Regions from separate parts of the Acidovorax sp. SDU_ACID1 genome, predicted to be linked through region 1. Evidence: riboswitches for the same ligand, from Rfam matches in the RefSeq annotation. Region 1 holds a riboswitch; the other holds the start of a gene.
What was found. A riboswitch is a leader RNA that binds a small molecule or an ion and turns the genes downstream of it on or off. The one in region 1 is predicted to bind glycine.
Positions count from the first base shown of each region.

Region 2: another riboswitch for glycine. It lies ahead of gcvT (glycine cleavage system aminomethyltransferase GcvT); the one in region 1 lies ahead of AAG689_RS24385 (D-amino acid dehydrogenase).

Region 1 covers NZ_CP152342.1:5,022,331-5,026,748, reverse strand. The annotation lists gene AAG689_RS24400 (MFS transporter) at 1-141, opposite strand, end outside; gene AAG689_RS24395 (helix-turn-helix domain-containing protein) at 264-1,016, shown strand; gene AAG689_RS24390 (hypothetical protein) at 1,207-1,611, shown strand; glycine riboswitch at 1,735-1,845, shown strand; gene AAG689_RS24385 (D-amino acid dehydrogenase) at 1,935-3,245, shown strand; gene AAG689_RS24380 (FIST N-terminal domain-containing protein) at 3,321-4,418, opposite strand, start outside.
Region 2 covers NZ_CP152342.1:2,202,836-2,207,253, reverse strand. The annotation lists partial or broken gene gcvP (aminomethyl-transferring glycine dehydrogenase) at 1-347, opposite strand, end outside; gene gcvH (glycine cleavage system protein GcvH) at 477-851, opposite strand; gene gcvT (glycine cleavage system aminomethyltransferase GcvT) at 937-2,076, opposite strand; glycine riboswitch at 2,101-2,217, opposite strand; glycine riboswitch at 2,233-2,322, opposite strand; gene AAG689_RS10760 (TRAP transporter large permease) at 2,333-3,610, opposite strand; partial or broken gene AAG689_RS10755 (TRAP transporter small permease) at 3,607-4,007, opposite strand; gene AAG689_RS10750 (hypothetical protein) at 3,910-4,143, shown strand; gene AAG689_RS10745 (TRAP transporter substrate-binding protein) at 4,169-4,418, opposite strand, start outside.

The DNA.
Region 1 (4,418 bases):
GCTGAGCTGGTAGGTCACCATCACGGTGAACGCGAACTTGAACAGGTTGTCGTTCGCCGCTCCGGCGAACTGCGTCCAGAAAAACGGTGCGAAGCGGCGCTGGCGCAGCAGGGCGAATTGGTTGGGGTGTGGCTCACTCATACGCGGGCTGAAGGGTGGAGAGGTGCCGCGCATTGTGCGCACAAACCCGCAAGCGGGCGGCGGTGCCACGCGACGTGTGGCGCAGGCACACTGGCGGTATCGCCAACAGATACTCTGCCGCCATGAGCACCACCGCCGACCTCGTCACCGCGCTGAAAAAGGAACTGAAGGCCGCCCAGATGACCTATGCCGACCTGGCGCAGGCCATCGGCATGGCCGAGTCGAGCGTCAAGCGCATGCTGGCCAGGGGCGACATGCCGCTGTCGCGCATCGACGCCATCTGCCGCGCGCTGCGGCTGGACTTCGCCGACCTGGCCCGCCGCGTGGCCGACAGCCAGCCGCTCGTTACCGAGCTGACGCTGGAGCAGGAAAAAGCCGTGGTGGCCGACAAGAAGCTGCTGCTGATGGCGATCTGCGTGCTGAGCCAGTGGACGCTGGAGCAGGTCGTGGCCGCCTACCGGCTGAGCGAGGCCGAGGGCATCCGCTACCTGGTGCAGCTCGACCGCATCGGCATCATCGAACTCAAGCCCCTCAACCGCTACCGCCTCAAGCTGGCCAAGACCTTCCGCTGGCGCCCGCACGGGCCGGTGATGCACTACTTCCGCGACCACGCGCTGCTGGACTATTTCTCAGGCGGCTTCGACGGCGCGGGCGAAGGCGTGCTGCTGGTGCACGGCTCCATCAGCCGCGCGCTCGCCCCTGCCTTCATCGAGCGCATGCAGCGCGTGGCGCAGGACTTCGCGCAGCAGCACCTGGCCGACCAACGCCTGCCCGAGGCCCAGCGCGAGGGCTACACGCTGCTGCTGGCCATGCGCAGCTGGGAGTTCGAAGCCTTCGGCGCCATGCGCCGCGCGGCGCCCGGCACCCACTCCTGAATCGATAGCTACTGGCGCTTTACGGGTAAGCGCTGGAGCCGTTTTCGGCTTGAATTCCCGCCGCCGACACACCTGTTCACAACACTTTGCCAAACGGCCACCAATGCCCTCCAAGCGTTGACCAGCGCACCCCACCATGGGCACCAGACGACACGGCTCCCGCCATATCGCCACCCACCAGGAGAACACCATGGCCCGCACCCTCTTCACCGCCGCCAGCCTGGCCGCACTAACGCTCGCGGCCGCGGGCGCCGCCCATGCCGCCACGAACGCGACCGTCGTGATCCAGTCCGGCATGCCCCATTACCAGGTGCAGTCCACCTACCCGCTGCCTCCGCCTCCGCCGCGCTACGAGCGCGTGCCCCCGCCGCGCCGCGGCATGGTGTGGTCGCAAGGCCACTGGGAATGGCACGGCAACCGCCATGTGTGGGTGCCCGGCCAATGGGTGCGCGTGCGCCAGGGCTACCACTACCGCCAGCCGCACTGGGAGCAGCGCGGCAACCAGTGGCACTACGCGCGCGGCGGCTGGGACCGCGACGGCGACGGCGTGCCCAACCGCTACGACCGCCGGCCGGACAACCCCTACCGCCGCTGACGGCCCCGTTCCCGCGGCGCGCTTTCGCTGGTACGATGCGCGCCGCAGGAGAGCGAACGGCAGCGCGCCGTTCCACCGAAGGCGCAAACTCCCATACACGCTCAGGTTCCGTACTGCACACCAACACAGCCGTCTGGAGAGCCGCCCTGCCATGCAGGGCGCACCGAAGGAGCAAGCACCGCGCGAGGACCGCGCGGCGTGAATCTCTCAGGTACCGAGGACAGGGGGAGCGGCAGCCAGACACTGGCGCCCGCTCGCTCCCAAAAGAGTAGCTGCTCGCGCGCGCCCGGTCTGCGCAAACCTTGAAAAAGGCTTGTAAAACCATGCGCGTGATCGTTCTCGGCGCCGGCGTCGTCGGCACCACTTCCGCCTATTTCCTCCAGCAACTCGGCCACGAGGTGACCGTCATCGACCGCCAGGCCGCGCCCGGTGCAGAGACCAGTTTCGCCAACGGCGGCCAGATCTCGGTGAGCCATGCCGAGCCCTGGGCCAATCCCGGCGCGCCGCTCAAGGTGCTGCAGTGGCTGGGCAAGGAGGATGCACCGCTGCTTTTTCGCCTGCGCGCCGACATGCGCCAATGGCTCTGGGGCCTGCAGTTCCTGCGCGAATGCACGCCCGCGCGCACACGCCACAACATCGAGCAGATCGTCAGCCTGGGCAGCTACAGCCGCAGCACGCTGCAGCAGCTGCGCGAGGACACGGGCCTGCAGTACGACCAGCGCACGCAGGGCATCCTGCACTTCTACACCAGCGCCAAGGAGTTCGACGCAGCCCTGGCTCCCGCAGAGCAGATGCGCGCGCTGGGCTGCCACCGCCGCGTGGTGAGCGCCGACGAGGCGGTGCGCCTCGAACCCGCGCTCGCGCACATCCGCCCGCTGCTGGCCGGCGCCACCTACACGGCCGAGGACGAGTCGGGCGACGCCAACCTTTTCACGCGCGAACTGGCCCGCGTGGCGCGGGCGGCGGGCGTGCAGTTCCGCCTGGGCTGCCACATCACCGCGCTGCACCAGGCGGGTGGCGCCATCGACCACGTGGAGATCACCGACGAGAACGGCCGCTACGAGCGCGTGCAGGGCGACGCCTACGTGCTCGCGCTGGGCTCGTTCAGCCCGCTGCTGGCGCAGCCGCTGGGCCTGCGCCTGCCCATCTACCCGGCCAAGGGCTATTCGGTGACGCTGCCTGTGCGCGATGCGGCCGCGGCCTATGAGGTGAGCCTGACGGACGACGAATACAAGCTGGTCTTCTCGCGCTACACCAGCGCACAGGGCGACCGCCTGCGCATCGCAGGCACGGCCGAACTGAACGGCTACGAACGCGCGCTGAACACCGTGCGCTGCGAGGCCATCGTGCACCGCGTCGAGCAGCTCTTTCCCGGCGCGGGCGATGCGAGCCAGGCCCAGTTCTGGAGCGGCCTGCGCCCGGCCACGCCGAGCAACGTGCCGCTGATCGGCAGGACGAAGTACGGCAACCTGTTCCTCAACACCGGCCACGGCACGCTGGGCTGGACGCATGCCTGCGGCTCGGGCAAGTCGCTCGCGCGCATCGTGAGCGGGCTGGTGCCGGAGCTGGACTTCGCCTTCTGCGGCATGCCCCGGTCCGCAGCCGCCACGCGGCCAGCGGCGCTGACCACCTGACTGCCAGGCAATGCTGCTTTTTTGATAGCTGGCAGCGCTTTACCAGCAAGCGCCAGAGGCCAAAAAGGCTTGAAACTAAGCGGTAGCGCCCGTGAACACGGTGAGCACCCCCGTGTAGCCGTACAGGCGGTGCGCGGCGATCTCGCCGCCTGCGAAGAAGCCGGTAAGCGGCACGTCGCCCAGCGCGTGGCGCACGATCTGCAGCTCGGCGCCCGGGCCGCCGAAATGCGGTCCGCCCCGGCCCGAGCAGCTCACGTAGACGGCGCCGGCAATGCGGCGCCCGCCCGCGGGCTCGGCCGCCGCGCCGTGCGCGGGCACGGCTTCCAGCTGAGGGGCCAGCTCCTCGCGGATCTCGGCGCAGATGCGCACCAGGTCGGCGCGCGCAGCGGCCACATGGCGCTGGCAGAACGCGAGCCGCATGCCTGCCTGCACGCGCTCGTCCAGGGCCACGCCGCGGCGCGTGGCATCCAGCCCCACGATGTGGCGCACGCGCACGTCGGCGCCGAAATGGCCGGTGCGCTGCGCATGCGGTGCATCGGGCTCCACCAGGCCGGCCAGCGTGGCGCGCACGGCATGCAGCGCGGGCTGAGGGTCGCCCTCCAGCGTCACGCCCAGGGTGTCCAGCAACACGTCGAGCGCGGGCCGGCCGTCCAGCGCCAGCACCACGTTGTCCTGCGCGGCGGTGATGGCGGCCTGCGCGCCGATGGGCTGGCAGCCCTGCGTGACGCGCGAGACCACGCCCACGTCACGTGCGAACGCCACGCCCGACAGGCCGCCGCCGAACACGCCCGGCCCCGCCGCGCCGCTGCGCGCGAACTGCACGCTGCGCGTGCGGCTGGCTGCGAGGCCGCCGAACAGGTAGCCGCTGTGCGTGCGCTCCGCCAGCTCCTCCACCAGTTCCGCCAGCTCGGGCGCATGGCCGTCGGCATGGACCAGCGCCGTGTGCGCGGTGAACGCCGCATCGCGCGGCAATGGCGCCACGCCGGAGAACACGCGGTATTGCGCGCGGGGAATGTCGCAGAGCATCACCGACAGCGAGGGCTCGTCGAAATGCTCCACGCCGTTGCCCGCCACGCCCACGCCCACCGTGCCGCTCCAGTCGGTGACGGAAGGCAGCGCGGCGGCCAGGTGGGCGAGCAGCGCCTCGGCTTCCGGGGCGTAATGGCCGGTGAT
Region 2 (4,418 bases), 2.3 Mb from region 1:
TGTAGGCGGTGTACCAGGCCGGGTTCTCCAGGACGTTGCGCAGGATGACGCCGGGCGTGTGCGTGCCGTAGTAGCCCTGGCCGATGAAGCTCCTGAGCACCTGGTTCCTGCCCGCGATGGCCCGGAGCTCGGCCAGCGCCTGCGCCTCGGTGGCCGGGGGGCAGGTCCATGGGCTGCGCGCGCGCGATGGAGCGCGGCACGATGGAGTCGATCAGCGCGCGGCGCGAGGCCTCGCCGATCACCGACAGCATGTGCGCTTCGTCCTGGGCGTCGATGCCGATGTGGCGGGGCTGGAATTCGGCCGCGTTTTCCAGCGCGGCAAGGGGCAGGGCGGCGGGCATCTGCATGGGGGACCGATCTCGATGGCTATGGAAAAAGGAGCTGCTTGCGCTTGATATGCAAGGGTTTCAGGTGCTTTCTACTCTGAAACCCTTGATTGAGAAGCGCGAGTAGCTATGGTTTTTGAAGTGGCGGGCTCAGGCGCTGGCGGCGAAGGCGGTGTAGGCCGTTTCGTCCATCAGGCCGGCGAGTTGGCCGGCGTCGGCCAGCTTCACCTTGAAGAACCAGCCTGCGCCCAGCGGGTCGCTGTTGGCCAGCGACGGATCGGCGCGCAGGGCCTCGTTGACTTCGACGATCTCGCCGGCCACGGGCATGTATACGTCGGCTGCGGCCTTCACCGACTCGACCACGCCGGCCACGTCGCCCTGCGCGAAGGTGGTGCCCACGGCGGGCAGGTCCACGAACACCACGTCGCCCAGCGCATCCTGCGCGTGGACGGTGATGCCGACGACGGCCGCTGCCGGGTCGGCGGCGTTGATCCATTCATGGTCCTTGGAAAACTGGATGCTCATGGGGGCTCCGTAAGAAAGTGGGAAGAAAAAGAGGGATTCGAGAAAGGCCAGCGCGCACTTTAGCCGCGCTTGCCGGCCGCGTTTGTCAGCCGCGGTAGTAGCGCGTCGGCACGAAGGGGGTGGCCGCCACCTCCATCGGCACGGCCTTGCCGCGCACGATGGCGTTCACGCGCGTGCCCACGGCCGCGAAGGCGGGCGCCACGTAGGCCAGGGCGATGGGCTTGTCGGCCGTGGGGCCCAGCAGGCCGCTGGTTACCTCGCCGATGCGCTGGCCGTCCTCGCTTTGCAGCTCGGTGTGCTCGCGCACGGGCACGCGCTCCAGCGCGATGAGGCCCACGCGCTTCCTCGCGAGGCTGGCGGGGGTGTCGATCTGCGCCAGCACCTTGTCCGCGCCGGGAAAGCCGCCCGCGCGCGCGCCGCCCGTGCGGCGCACCTTCTGGATGGCCCAGTTCAGCGCGGCCTCCGGCGGGGTGGTGGTGGTGTCGATGTCGTTGCCGTACAGGCACAGCCCGGCCTCCAGGCGCAGCGAGTTGCGCGCGCCCAGGCCGATGGGCTTGACTTCGGGCTGGGCGAGCAGCGCGCGCGCCAGGGCCTCGGCCTGGGCTGCGGGCACGGAGATCTCGAAGCCGTCCTCGCCCGTGTAGCCGCTGCGCGTGACGAAGCAGGGCGCGCCGGCGATGGTGAAGTGGCCGCCGGTCATGAACACCAGCTGCTCCACGCCGGGCGCAAGCCGCGCCAGCGCCGTGGCGGCCTGCGGGCCCTGCAGTGCGAGCAGGGCCTGGTTGGGCAGCGGTCGCACTTCGCAGCGCTGGCCGATGCGCGCCTGGATGTGGGCGATGTCGCCGCCCTTGCACGCGCCGTTGACGATCACGAACAGCGTGTCGTTGCCCTGGTTGAAGAACATCAGGTCGTCGATGATGCCGCCCTCGTCGTTCAGCAGCAGCCCGTAGCGCTGCTTGCCCACGGGCAGATCGACCACGTCCACGGGCATCAGCGTCTCGAACGCGGCCGCGGCATCGGGGCCGACCAAATGGAGCTGGCCCATGTGCGACACGTCGAACAGGCCCGCCGCCGTGCGCGTGTGGTGGTGCTCGGCCATCAGACCGGAGGGGTACTGCACGGGCATGGAATAGCCCGCGAAGGGCACCATGCGGGCGCCCAGTTCGATGTGCAGGGCGTTGAGGGGGTGGTGAGCAGGTCGGACATGGCAGTGGCGAAGGCAAATGGTGGAGCGATCTCTCGATCGCCGATTTGCCCCGCTGTCCGCTTTACCTGAGAGATTCACCCCGCCTGCATGGCATGTCGCGGGGCTTGCTCCTTCGGTGGGCCGCATGCTGCGCTGCGGCCTCTCTCCAGCAAGGGAAACGCCCGCATCCCTGCGGGCGTGTCGCCAGTCCTTTTGCCTGAGCGTTCGGCTGCTGCCTGCGCCTTCGGCGGCTTCCCTGGAGAAGCTCTCTCCTGGCGGGATGTGATTCTAGCCGCTAGCGCGCGTACACCAGGTCGCGCAGGAACAGCGAGATCGACGGCACGTAGGTGATGACCATCAGGCACGCCAGGATCACGCCCACGAAGGGCAGCAGGTGGCTGATGATGCGGTCCAGCGAGATGCGTGCCACCGTGCAGGCCGCGAACAGGTTCACGCCGAAGGGCGGGGTGATCATGCCCAAGGCCAAGTTCACCACCATGATCAGGCCGAAGTGCACCGGGTCGATGCCGAAGTGCATCGCCACCGGCGCCAGGATGGGCGCGAGCACGATGATGGCGGCGCTGGTCTCGATGAACATGCCGATCACGAACAGCGCCGCGTTCACGCCCAGCAGGAACAGGGCGGGGCTTTGCAGCACCTCCTGCAGCCAGCGGCCGATGGCGTCGGGCACGCCCGCGCGCGTGATGAGGAAGGCGAACAGCCCGGCGTTGGCGATGATGAACATGATCACCGCCGACGAGATGGCCGACTTGCGCAGGATGGCGTAGAGGTCCTTCACCCCGATTTCGCGGTAGATCAGCATGCCGACCACCAGCGCATAGAACACGGCCACGGCCGATGCCTCGGTGGGCGTGAACACGCCGCCGTAGATGCCGCCCAGAATGATGACGGGCATCAGCAGCGCCCAGCCGGCCTGCAGCAGGGCCTTGCCGAAGGGCATGCGGCCGTCGCCGTCATGCTTGCCCCAGCCCTTCCACTTGCAATACACCCACACGAACAGCATGAGCGCGCCGCTGATCAGGATGCCGGGGCCGAAGCCGGCGATGAACAGCTCGCCGATCGACACCTCGGCGCTCACGCCGTAGAGGATCATGGGGATGGACGGCGGGATGATCACGCCCAGCTCGGCGCTGGTGGCCTGCAGCGCGGCGGCGTAGCTCGTGGGATAGCCGTGCTTGATGAGCGCGGGAATCAGGATGGCGCCGATGGCGAATGTGGTCGCCACCGACGAGCCCGACACGGCCGCGAAGATCATGCAGGTGAGCACGCAGGTCATGGGCAGGCCGCCCTGCACGCCGCCGACGATGCTCTTGGCGAACTCCACGAGCCGGCGCGAGATGCCGCCGGTCTCCATGAGGTTGCCCGCCAGGATGAAGAAGGGGATGGCCGCCAGCGGGAACTTGTTGATCGAGGTGAACATTTCCTTCACCGCGATCAGCATGTTGGCATTGGCCGCCTGGATGCCCAGGATGGACGCGAGGCCGATGGACACGGCCACGGAAATGGTGAGCGCGAAGCACAGCACCATGGTCGAAATCATCACGGCGGTCATTGCGCGGTCTCCAGTTCTTCACGGCGCGGGTCGAGCAGGTTGCCCACGATGCCGGGAATGCAGAACAGCCCCCCACCGGAATGGCGAGATACGCCCAGAACATGGACACCGACTCCAGCCCGGCCATGGTCTGCACGCCGCCGCGCTGGGCGTAGTCCCAACCCCACCAGATCAGCACGCCGATGAGGGCGAGCGCAGCCAGGCACACCACCCAGTCGAGCGCGCGGCGGATGGCGGGCGGGCTCCAGCGGTAGAGCACGTCCACGCTGACCATGGCGCCCTGGCGGAAGGCCAGGGGGATGGCGAGGAACACCATCCAGATGAGGCTGAAGCGGATCAGCACCTCGGTCCATTCGGCGGGTTCCTCGAAGACGAAGCGCATCAGGATCTGGAACATGCCGAGCGCCGAGGCGATCGCCAGCATGGCGCAGGCGCCCGCCATGGCGATGCCCGTGCTCCAGCGTTCCAATGTGAGAAAGGCGTTTTTCATGAAAGAAAAAGCCCGCTGGCGCTATACCGGCGGGCGTGAATAGCTATCGAAAATGAAGCGGCAAGAGCTTACTTGTAGTTGCGGATCTTGTCGAGGTTGGCCTTGCCGAAGTCCTTCTCGAACTGCGCGTTCACGGGGGCCAGGGCTGCCACGAACTTGGACTTGTCCAGGTCGTCGATCACCGTCATGCCCTTGGAGCGCAGGTCGGCCACGCCCTTGGCGTCGTCCTCGTCCACGCGGGCGCGGTTGGCCTTGGTGCCTTCCTTGGCGGCTTCGAGGAAGGCCTGCTTGTCGGCGGCCGAGAGCTTGTCGAACACT